3 regions of the Pseudomonas sp. NPDC089554 genome follow, and region 1 is predicted to be linked to each of the others. Evidence: predicted binding sites of a transcription regulator. Region 1 holds the regulator's gene; each other region holds the start of a gene.

Region 1 (3,276 bases):
CGATCGAGCATGCTGGCGATCTGACGCAGCAGTTCAAGGTGTGCATCGGTGGCTGCTTCCGGCACCAGCAGGACGAACAGCAGGTCCACGGGCGCGCCGTCGATGGCATCGTAGTCGATGGCGGCATCCAGGTGCAGCAAGGCGCTGACTGGCGAATTGCAGCCTTCGAGCCGGCAATGGGGGATGGCAATGCCGTTGCCGAAACCGGTAGAACCGAGTTTCTCGCGCGCGATCAATTTCTCGAAGACGTCCTGCTCGTCGAGCTCGGGGACTTCCTTGATGATCGCCTTGGCAACGATTTCCAAAGCCTTTTTCTTACTAGTGACCCCCGGAACGTTCACCAGGGAACGGCCGGGGGTCAGGATGGTTTCAAGTCGGATCATGGATGAGGGGTATCAGCGGGCTGCTGCACCTTGCAACAGGCTCTGCTGTTTTTCCTTGTGTTTTTTCAGTTGGCGGTCGAGCTTGTCGGCCAAGGCGTCGATCGCTGCATACATGTCTTTATCTTCGGCGTTCGCAACCACTTCGCCGCCGGGAATTTGCAAGGTCGCTTCGACCTTCTGTTGCAACTTCTCGACCGTCAGGATGACCTGCACGTTGGTGATCTTGTCGAAGTGGCCTTCCACGCGAGCGAGTTTTTCAAGAACGTACTCACGCAGCGGCTGGGTGACTTCTACATGGTGTCCACTGATGTTGACTTGCATACAGCTTCTCCTTTGTTGCCCGTGCATAAAGAGGCAGGTATTGCGCCTGCCACTGAAACGCTGTGGCACATCCAGGGGCTACATCAATCGCTTGCGTTCACTCGACGGTGCGATGCCGAGGGACTCGCGGTACTTGGCGACGGTGCGACGGGCGACCTGAATGCCTTGTGCTTCCAGTAAACCAGCGATCTTGCTGTCACTCAATGGCTTTTTCGCATTTTCCGCGGCAACCAGTTTCTTGATGATCGCGCGAATGGCCGTGGACGAGCATTCGCCGCCTTCGGCGGTGCTGACGTGGCTGGAGAAAAAGTATTTCAGCTCGTAGATGCCACGCGGCGTGTGCATGTACTTCTGCGTGGTGACCCGGGAAATGGTCGACTCGTGCATGCCCACTGCCTCGGCGATGTCATGCAGCACGAGAGGCTTCATGGCCTCGTCGCCATGGTCGAGGAAGCCGCGCTGGTGCTCGACGATCTGGGTCGCGACCTTCATCAGCGTCTCGTTGCGGCTTTGCAGGCTCTTGATGAACCAGCGCGCTTCCTGCAACTGGTTGCGCATGAAGGTGTTGTCGGCGCTGGTGTCGGCACGGCGCACGAACCCGGCGTACTGCGGGTTCACGCGCAGGCGTGGGACTGCCTCCTGGTTGAGCTCAACCAGCCAGCGGTCGCTGTCCTTGCGCACGATGACGTCGGGGACGACGTACTCCGGCTCGCTGGACTCGATCTGCGAACCTGGGCGCGGGTTCAGGCTCTGCACCAGTTCGATGACCTGGCGCAGCTCGTCTTCCTTGAGCTTCATGCGCCGCATCAGCTGGCTGTAGTCGCGGCTGCCGAGCAGGTCGATGAAGTCGGTGACCAGGCGCTGGGCGTCGGCCATCCACGGGGTGCTCCTGGGCAGCTGGCGCAGTTGCAGGAGCAGGCACTCGCCCAGGTTGCGCGCGCCGACACCTGCTGGCTCGAACTGCTGGATACGGTGCAGTACTGCTTCGACTTCGTCGAGTTCGATATCCAGCTCCGGGTCGAAGCCTTCGCAGATCTCTTCGAGGGTGTCGTCCAGGTAGCCCTGGTTGTTGATACTGTCGATCAGGGTAACGGCGATCAGGCGATCGGTATCGGACATCGGTGCCAGGTTCAGCTGCCACAGCAGGTGGCTTTGCAGGCTTTCCCCGGCGGACGTGCGGGTGGTGAAATCCCACTCGTCGTCATCGTTACTGGGCAGGCTGCTGGCGCTGGTCTGGTAGATGTCTTCCCAGGCGGTGTCGACGGGGAGTTCGTTGGGAATGCGCTCGTTCCATTCGCCTTCCTCCAGGGTTTCCGTGTTGCTGCTACTGGTTTCCTGGAAGCTGCTCTCCTGGGTTTCGGCAACCGGCTTGCTGTCGCCGTTCTCGGCCATCGGGTCGCTGTTGTCGAAATCGTCGCCGTCTTCCTGACGTTCGAGCATCGGGTTCGACTCCAGCGCTTCCTGGATTTCCTGCTGGAGGTCCAGGGTAGAGAGCTGGAGCAGACGGATGGCCTGTTGCAACTGCGGGGTCATCGTCAGTTGCTGGCCCATTTTTAGGACGAGCGATGGTTTCATGGCTGGAACTTAATACCTTGTTCGCCGGCACGCATGTGCCATCTACTACAGGGCGCTAAGGCGCCGAATTTAAGCAAGTTATATGCCTGAAATTGCGGCGCTTGCCTAGACCCTGTAACAATTAAGCCTCTTGCGCGAGGCTTTGCCAGCTTGATGCAGTGCTCCAGGTTGGCCTGGGTCAGAGTCGGAACTCGTGGCCCAGGTAAACCTCCTTGACCAACTGGTTGGCCAGGATGGACTCGGAATCGCCTTCGGCGATCAGTTGGCCATCGTTGACAATGTAGGCGGTTTCGCAGATGTCCAGGGTCTCGCGCACGTTGTGGTCGGTGATGAGCACACCGATGCCTTTGGCCTTGAGGTGGTGGATGATCTGCTTGATGTCGCCCACGGAGATTGGGTCGACACCGGCGAAGGGTTCGTCCAGCAGGATGAACTTCGGTGCGGTGGCCAGGGCGCGGGCGATTTCCACGCGGCGCCGTTCGCCGCCGGACAGGCTCATGCCGAGGTTGTCGCGGATGTGGCTGATGTGGAATTCCTGCAGCAGGCTTTCCAGCTCCTGGCGCCGGCCCTCGCGATCCAGTTCCTTGCGGGTTTCAAGGATCGCCATGATGTTGTCGGCCACCGACAGCTTGCGGAAGATCGACGCTTCCTGGGGCAGGTAGCCGATACCGGCGCGCGCGCGGCCGTGCATGGGCTTGTGGCTGACGTCGTCGCTGTCGATCAGTACGCGGCCCTGGTCGGCCTGGACCAGGCCGACGATCATGTAGAAACAGGTGGTCTTGCCGGCCCCGTTGGGGCCGAGCAGGCCGACGATCTGGCCGCTGTCGATTGACAGGCTGACGTCGCGGACGACCTGGCGGCCCTTGTAGCTCTTGGCCAGGTGTTGCGCTTTGAGGGTTGCCATTTACTCGGCCTTCTTCTTCGGCTGGATCACCATGTCGATACGCTGACGCGGTGCGGTCACGTTGCCACCACGACCTGCGGTCGCCACCTGGGT
Region 2 (3,276 bases), on a different contig from region 1:
ATCGACAGGTTCGGCAGGGTCTGGCTGGACACCTGTGAAATCGCCTCGCCGGTCACCAGCGCGTCGATCTGCAGGCGCTCGGCCATGTGCGCGGCGCCGCGCAGCATCATGCGCTTGAGGGTCACGCCCATGTAGCTGTTGTCGACCTTGTTCAGAATTTCGCCGACCACTTCTTCGAACGGCACGCTGATGAACAGCACGCGCTGGCTGCTGCCGTATTTCTTCCACAGGTAGTGGGCCACTTCCATCACGCCCAGCTCGTGGGCACGACCGCCGAGGTTGAAGAAGCAGAAGTGGGTCATCAGGCCGCGGCGCATCATCTGGTAGGCCGCCACGGTGGAGTCGAAGCCACCGGACATCAGCACCAGGGTCTGTTCGAGGGCGCCCAGCGGGTAGCCGCCGATGCCATTGTGCTGGTTGTGGATGACGTACAGGCGCTGGTCGCGGATTTCGATGCGCACCAGCACTTCGGGGTTCTTCAGCGTGATGCCGGCTGCGCCGCATTGCTGGCGCAGCTGGCTGCCGACGTAGCGGTCGACGTCCATCGAGGTGAAGTCGTGGTGACCACCGCGCTTGCAGCGCACGGCGAAGTGCTTGCCGGCCAGCAGGTGGCCGAAGTGCTGTTTGCACTTGGCGACGATGTCGTCGAAGTCGCCGAGGGGGTACTCCTCGACTTGCAGGAAATGGGTAATGCCGGGCGTGCAGCTAAGACGCTCGATCATTTCGCGCTGGACCTTCTCGTCCTCGACGCGGGTGACCACTTCGAGATTGTCCCAGACACCGTCGACCGCGAGCTCAGGATCGAGGTCCTTGAGCACGACGCGGATGTTCTTGCCGAGCTGGCGGATGAAGCGCTTGCGCACCGGCCGGCTCTTGATGGTGATTTCTGGGAAGACTTTGACGATGAGTTTCATGGGTTTAACAGCGCGCCCAGGGCCTACCGAAAATGAGGGGCGCGAATTATAGCGGAAATTGCTCAAGGTTTGAGCAACTTTTGTACAGAAGGTTTGTAGCGCGGTATCGGGGCATCTATATCCGGCCAATTCGTCGGCAAACCTGTCGATAAGCCCCCAGAAAGAGCACAGCCCAACCATCTGGCACCATAATGGATCACTTCGATCGAATCTCGCCCATTATTGGTGCGTTTTTCGTCGGCACTCGTAGCCTAAATGCCTGTAGACGCCCCTTTTTATCCCGCACTCGCCATTTTCGGGCACTGGCATGCAATTTGCTCCCTTGTGAGGCAGGTAAGCTTGGCCGACTATCCGCGCCCGGCAACACCCTTTTTCCAGGGCAGCGGCCCACCGCGCTCTAGACCATCCGGAGGACAACATGTCGAAGTCGGTTCAACTCATCAAAGATCATGACGTCAAGTGGATTGATCTGCGTTTCACGGACACCAAAGGCAAGCAGCAACACGTCACCATGCCAGCTCGCGACGCCCTGGATGAAGACTTCTTCGAACAAGGCAAGATGTTCGACGGTTCGTCCATCGAAGGCTGGAAAGGCATCGAAGCCTCCGACATGATCCTGAAGCCGGATGACAGCACTGCCGTCCTGGACCCGTTCACCGAAGAGCCGACCCTGATCCTGGTCTGCGACATCATCGAGCCGTCCACCATGGACGGCTACGACCGCGACCCACGCGCCATCGCCCGTCGCGCCGAAGCTTATGTGAAAAGTTTCTTCAAAGACGAAAGCGCCACCGTCCTGGTCGGTCCAGAGCCTGAGTTCTTCATCTTCGACCAGGTCAAGTTCAAGTCCGACATCTCCGGCTCGATGTTCAAGATCTACTCCGAGCAAGGCTCCTGGATGACCGACCAGGACGTCGAAGGCGGCAACAAAGGCCACCGTCCAGCCGTCAAGGGTGGCTACTTCCCAGTTCCACCGGTTGACCACGACCACGAAATCCGTACCGCCATGTGCAACGCCATGGAAGAAATGGGCCTGGTCGTCGAAGTTCACCACCACGAAGTGGCAACTGCCGGCCAGAACGAAATCGGTGTGAAGTTCAACACCCTGGTCGCCAAGGCTGACGAAGTACAGACCCTGAAGTACTGCGTACACAACGTTGCCGACGCCTACGGCAAGACCGCTACCTTCATGCCGAAGCCACTGTACGGCGACAACGGTTCGGGCATGCACGTCCACATGTCGATCGGCGTCACTGAAAACAAGAGCTACAAGAACCTGTTCGCTGGCGACAGCTATGCCGGCCTGTCCGACACCGCCCTGTACTTCATCGGCGGTATCATCAAGCACGGTAAGGCCCTGAACGGCTTCACCAACCCGGCCACCAACTCCTACAAGCGTCTGGTGCCTGGCTTCGAAGCGCCGGTCATGCTGGCCTACTCGGCCCGTAACCGTTCGGCCTCGATCCGTATTCCTTACGTTTCCAGCCCGAAAGCCCGCCGTATCGAAGCGCGCTTCCCGGACCCAGCTGCCAACCCATACCTGTGCTTCGCTGCACTGCTGATGGCTGGCCTGGACGGCATCAAGAACAAGATCCACCCAGGCGATGCTGCCGACAAGAACCTGTACGACCTGCCGCCTGAAGAGGCCAAGGAAATCCCACAGGTTTGCGGTAGCCTGAAAGAAGCCCTGGAAGAGCTGGACAAAGGCCGTAAGTTCCTGACCGAGGGTCGCGTGTTCTCCGACGACTTCATCGATGCCTACATCGAGCTGAAGTCGGAAGAAGAGATCAAGGTTCGCACCTTCGTTCACCCGCTGGAATACGACCTGTACTACAGCGTCTGATCGCTTCTCTGATCCAGCGTCTAGGAAAAGGCCTCCCTCGGGAGGCCTTTTTTCGTTCATGCAGATCAGACTTTATCCATTCTGGTTCAACAAGCGACGGGGGCATTCTGCGGCGCCTTTAATAAAAAAAGATGCTGCCTATGCCTATGCCTATTGCCGTCATACCCCTGCTGGCCTCCCTGCTGTTGCTGGGCGCTTGCACACATAAGGAAACACCCCAGGTGCGCAGCGACCTGCTGCTCAGTACCAGCACCAGTTGGGATGGAACCCTGTACCCAGCCTACCCCCCCAGGCGCACCGCAACTGACCCTGCAGAATATTCACGTACCGGCTGAAACCACGCTGCCGTGGCATTGCCACGCAGCCCCCAGCGCGGCCTATGTGGTCGCCGGAACGCTGGAAGTGGAAACACCGAGCGGCAAGCGCATCAGCGTCGGCCCCGGGCAGACACTGGCCGAAGTCGCCAACACCGTTCATCGAGGCCGAACCGGCAAACAACCTGTCGAGCTCCTGATGTTC
Region 3 (3,276 bases), on a different contig from region 1:
CACCCGACAGTGGCGTGGCGTTCTGGCAGGCCTTGCAGGGCGAGGAGGGCAGCCTGTGCGCCGAATTGCCTTACGCCGTATTGGCCCTGGGCGACTCCAGCTATGACCAGTTCTGCGGCTTCGGTCGCAAGCTCGACCAGCGCCTGGCCGAGCTTGGCGGGCGGCGTTTGTTGCAGCGGGTCGACTGCGAGCCGGATTTCGACCAGCCCTTCGCCAATTGGCTGCAAGCGCTGTTGCCAGCGCTGGGCTCGAGCATCAGCGAAGTGCTCGAGCCTGAGCCGCAAACCGCGTTCGCCAAGCAGCGCCCGTGCCTTGCGCCACTGCTGGAAAACCGTGTGCTCAATGGCCCAGGTGCCAGCAAGGAAACCCGCCAAGTGGTGTTCGACCTCAGCGGTAGCGGCCTGACCTACCAGCCGGGCGATGCCCTTGGCGTATGGCCGCGCAATTGCCCGGCGCTGGTGCGCGAGCTGCTCGAGCTGATGGGCTTCGATGGCCAGGTAGTGGTCGAGCCACCCAACCTGCCGCCCATGCCCTTGGCCAATGCGCTGGAGCGGCACCTGGAAATCGCCAAGGTGACGCCTGCGCAACTGGAGGCGTTCAGCCAGGACGCCGATGCCGAAGGTTTGCGCCACCTGCTGCAACCCGAGCAACACGCTGAACTGAAGGACTGGCTATGGGGCAAGCAACTGCCCGATGTACTGCGCGCCTTCCCCCAGCGCTTGTTGCTGGCCGATTGGTTGGCACTGCTCAAGCCCTTGCAGCCGCGCTTGTATTCCATCAGCTCAAGCCCAGCGGCTCACCCGGAGCAAGTGCACCTGACCGTTTCCACGGTGCGCTACGGCCAGCGCAAAGGCGTGTGCTCGAGCTTTTTGGCCGACCGCTGCGATGCGTTGGAGGTGGCGATTTTTCCGCAGGTTTCGCGGCACTTCCGCCTGCCCGAGAACGACGCCACGCCAATCATCATGGTCGGCCCCGGCACCGGTATTGCGCCGTTTCGCGCGTTCCTCGAGGAACGTGAAGCGCGTGGTGCGGCAGGCAGAAACTGGCTGTTCTTTGGCGAACAGCACGAGGCTTGCGATTTCTATTACCGCGAACAGCTGCTGGCCTGGCAAGCCAGCGGGCACCTGCGCCTGAGCACGGCGTTTTCCCGTGACCAGGCCGAGAAAGTGTACGTGCAGCAGCGCATGCTGGAGCAGGGCGCCGAGCTGTGGCGCTGGTTGCAGGACGGCGCGTATTTCTACATCTGCGGCGATGCCCAGCGCATGGCCAAGGATGTGGACGCAGCGTTGCGCCAGGTGGTGGCCCAGCATGGGCTGATGAACGAGGCGGCGGCTACGGCCTATGTGGAGGGGCTGAACCGCGACAAGCGCTACCGGCGCGATGTGTATTGAATGCACCGGGATTGGGCGGGTTGCACTGGGGTGATGCAGTGAGGCTGCTGGCCCTTTCGCGGGCAAGCCCGCTCCTACAGGGGCGGCGGCGCTGCATAGCCCTGTAGGAGCGGGCTTGCCCGCGAAGATGCCACCACGGTCAGCCGAATTGGCACACTCCCTGCTTCACCCGTTCTACAACATGCCCCGCCGATCAACGGCGATCAGCAGGGGCCTCACACTGATGAGTACAGGCAAAGGCGCCTGGAGCTTTGGCTCCAGGCGTTTTTTTTTGTCTTTGCCGCGGGCAACCCCGCGAACCGTGATCGAGGATCGGCTATGAAGGCAACAGCGAACGGCGGGCAACTTGAGCGACTGGTCATCGTCGGCAACGGCATGGTCGGCCACCACCTGGTCGCGCAACTGGTCGAGCGCGGCGCCCTGGCGCATTTCGAAGTGCGGGTGTTCGGCGAGGAGCGCCAGCGCGCCTACGATCGCGTGCACTTGTCCGAGTACTTCGGCGGCAGCGATGCCGAGGCGCTGGCGCTGTGCGAGGCCGACTTCTACGGCCAGCATGGCGTGCACCTGCACCTGGGTGAAGCGGTGCTGGAGATCGACCGCGAGCACAGCGAAATCGTTACCGCCGAAGGCCGCTATGGCTACGACCGCCTGGTGCTGGCCACCGGCTCCTATCCCTTTGTTCCTCCGATCGAAGGTTCCAGCGGCACGGCACGCCTGGTCTATCGCACCCTCGACGACCTCGATGCGATCCGCGCAGCGGCCAGCGGTGCGCGCCGGGGTGTGGTGGTCGGCGGCGGCCTGTTGGGGCTGGAGGCGGCCAACGCGCTCAAGTCCCTGGGCCTTGAGGCCCACGTGGTGGAGTTCGCCCCGCGCCTGATGCCGGTGCAACTGGATGCCGAAGGCGGCGCGGCACTGCGTGCGCAGATCGAGGCGCTGGGCGTGGGGGTGCACCTGTCCCACGCCACCCAGTCGATCAGTGCCGGCGAAAGCTACCGCTACCGCATGAACTTCGACGGCGGCGAGCACCTGGAAACCGACCTGGTGGTGTTCTCCGCCGGCATCCGCCCGCAGGACGCCCTGGGCCGCGCCAGTGGCCTGGACATCGCCGCACGCGGCGGCGTGGTGATCGATGGCGACTGCCGCTCCAGTGACCCACGCATCTTCGCCATCGGAGAATGCGCTTCGTGGAATGGCAGCGTGTTCGGCCTGGTGGCGCCGGGCTACAGCATGGCGCGCAACCTCGCCGCGCTGCTGCTCGATGCGCCGAGCGAGGCCTTCACCGGGGCCGACATGTCCACCAAGCTCAAGCTGCTGGGCGTTGACGTCGGCTCCATCGGCGATGCCCACGGCGCCACGCCGGGGGCGCGCAGCTACCGCTTCATCGATGAGGCCAACGCCAGCTACCGGCGCCTGGTGGTGGACGCCAGCGGCAAGCACGTACTGGGTGCGGTGCTGGTGGGCGACAACAGCTACTACGACACCCTGCTGCAATACGCGCAGAACGGCATCGCACTGCCCGCCGACCCGGCGGCGTTGATCCTGCCGCAAAGCGGCGGTGCCCCGGCCCTGGGCGCCGATGCGTTGCCCGACAGTGCGACCATCTGCTCATGCCACAACGTCAGCAAGGGCGCGGTCTGCGCGGCCATCGACAGCGGCTGTGGCGACCTCGCTGCAGTCAAGGGTTGCACCAAGGCGGCCACTGGCTGCGGCGGCTGCGCAGCCTTGCTCAAGCAGGTGTTCGAACATGAACTCACCGCCCGCGGCGTGACCGTCGACAAGAGCCTGTGCGAGCACTTCGCCTACACCCGCCAGGAGCTGTACGCCATGGTGCGGGTAGGGGGCATCCGCACCTTCGCCGAACTGCTCGAACGCCACGGCAAAGGCC

Evidence for each region. The regulator sigma-54, encoded in region 1, starts transcription at its own class of promoters, with help from an activator protein. The targets are predictions, from matches to a motif close to ANTGGCATNNANNTTGCTNT.
Region 2: the regulator sigma-54 is predicted to act here: its motif matches at 1,216-1,235, upstream of glnA (type I glutamate--ammonia ligase).
Region 3: the regulator sigma-54 is predicted to act here: its motif matches at 1,539-1,558, upstream of nirB (nitrite reductase large subunit NirB).

Annotation. Positions count from the first base shown of each region.
Region 1 is NZ_JBNNVR010000070.1:6,836-10,111, reverse strand. It holds gene ptsN (PTS IIA-like nitrogen regulatory protein PtsN) at 1-383, opposite strand, end outside; gene hpf (ribosome hibernation-promoting factor, HPF/YfiA family) at 396-704, opposite strand; gene ACQKPE_RS19015 (RNA polymerase factor sigma-54) at 783-2,279, opposite strand; gene lptB (LPS export ABC transporter ATP-binding protein) at 2,458-3,183, opposite strand; gene lptA (lipopolysaccharide transport periplasmic protein LptA) at 3,184-3,276, opposite strand, start outside.
Region 2 is NZ_JBNNVR010000142.1:3,518-6,793, reverse strand. It holds gene thiI (tRNA uracil 4-sulfurtransferase ThiI) at 1-914, opposite strand, end outside; gene glnA (type I glutamate--ammonia ligase) at 1,333-2,757, shown strand; gene ACQKPE_RS25155 (cupin domain-containing protein) at 3,019-3,276, shown strand, end outside.
Region 3 is NZ_JBNNVR010000025.1:53,102-56,377, forward strand. It holds gene ACQKPE_RS10485 (molybdopterin-dependent oxidoreductase) at 1-1,391, shown strand, start outside; gene nirB (nitrite reductase large subunit NirB) at 1,710-3,276, shown strand, end outside.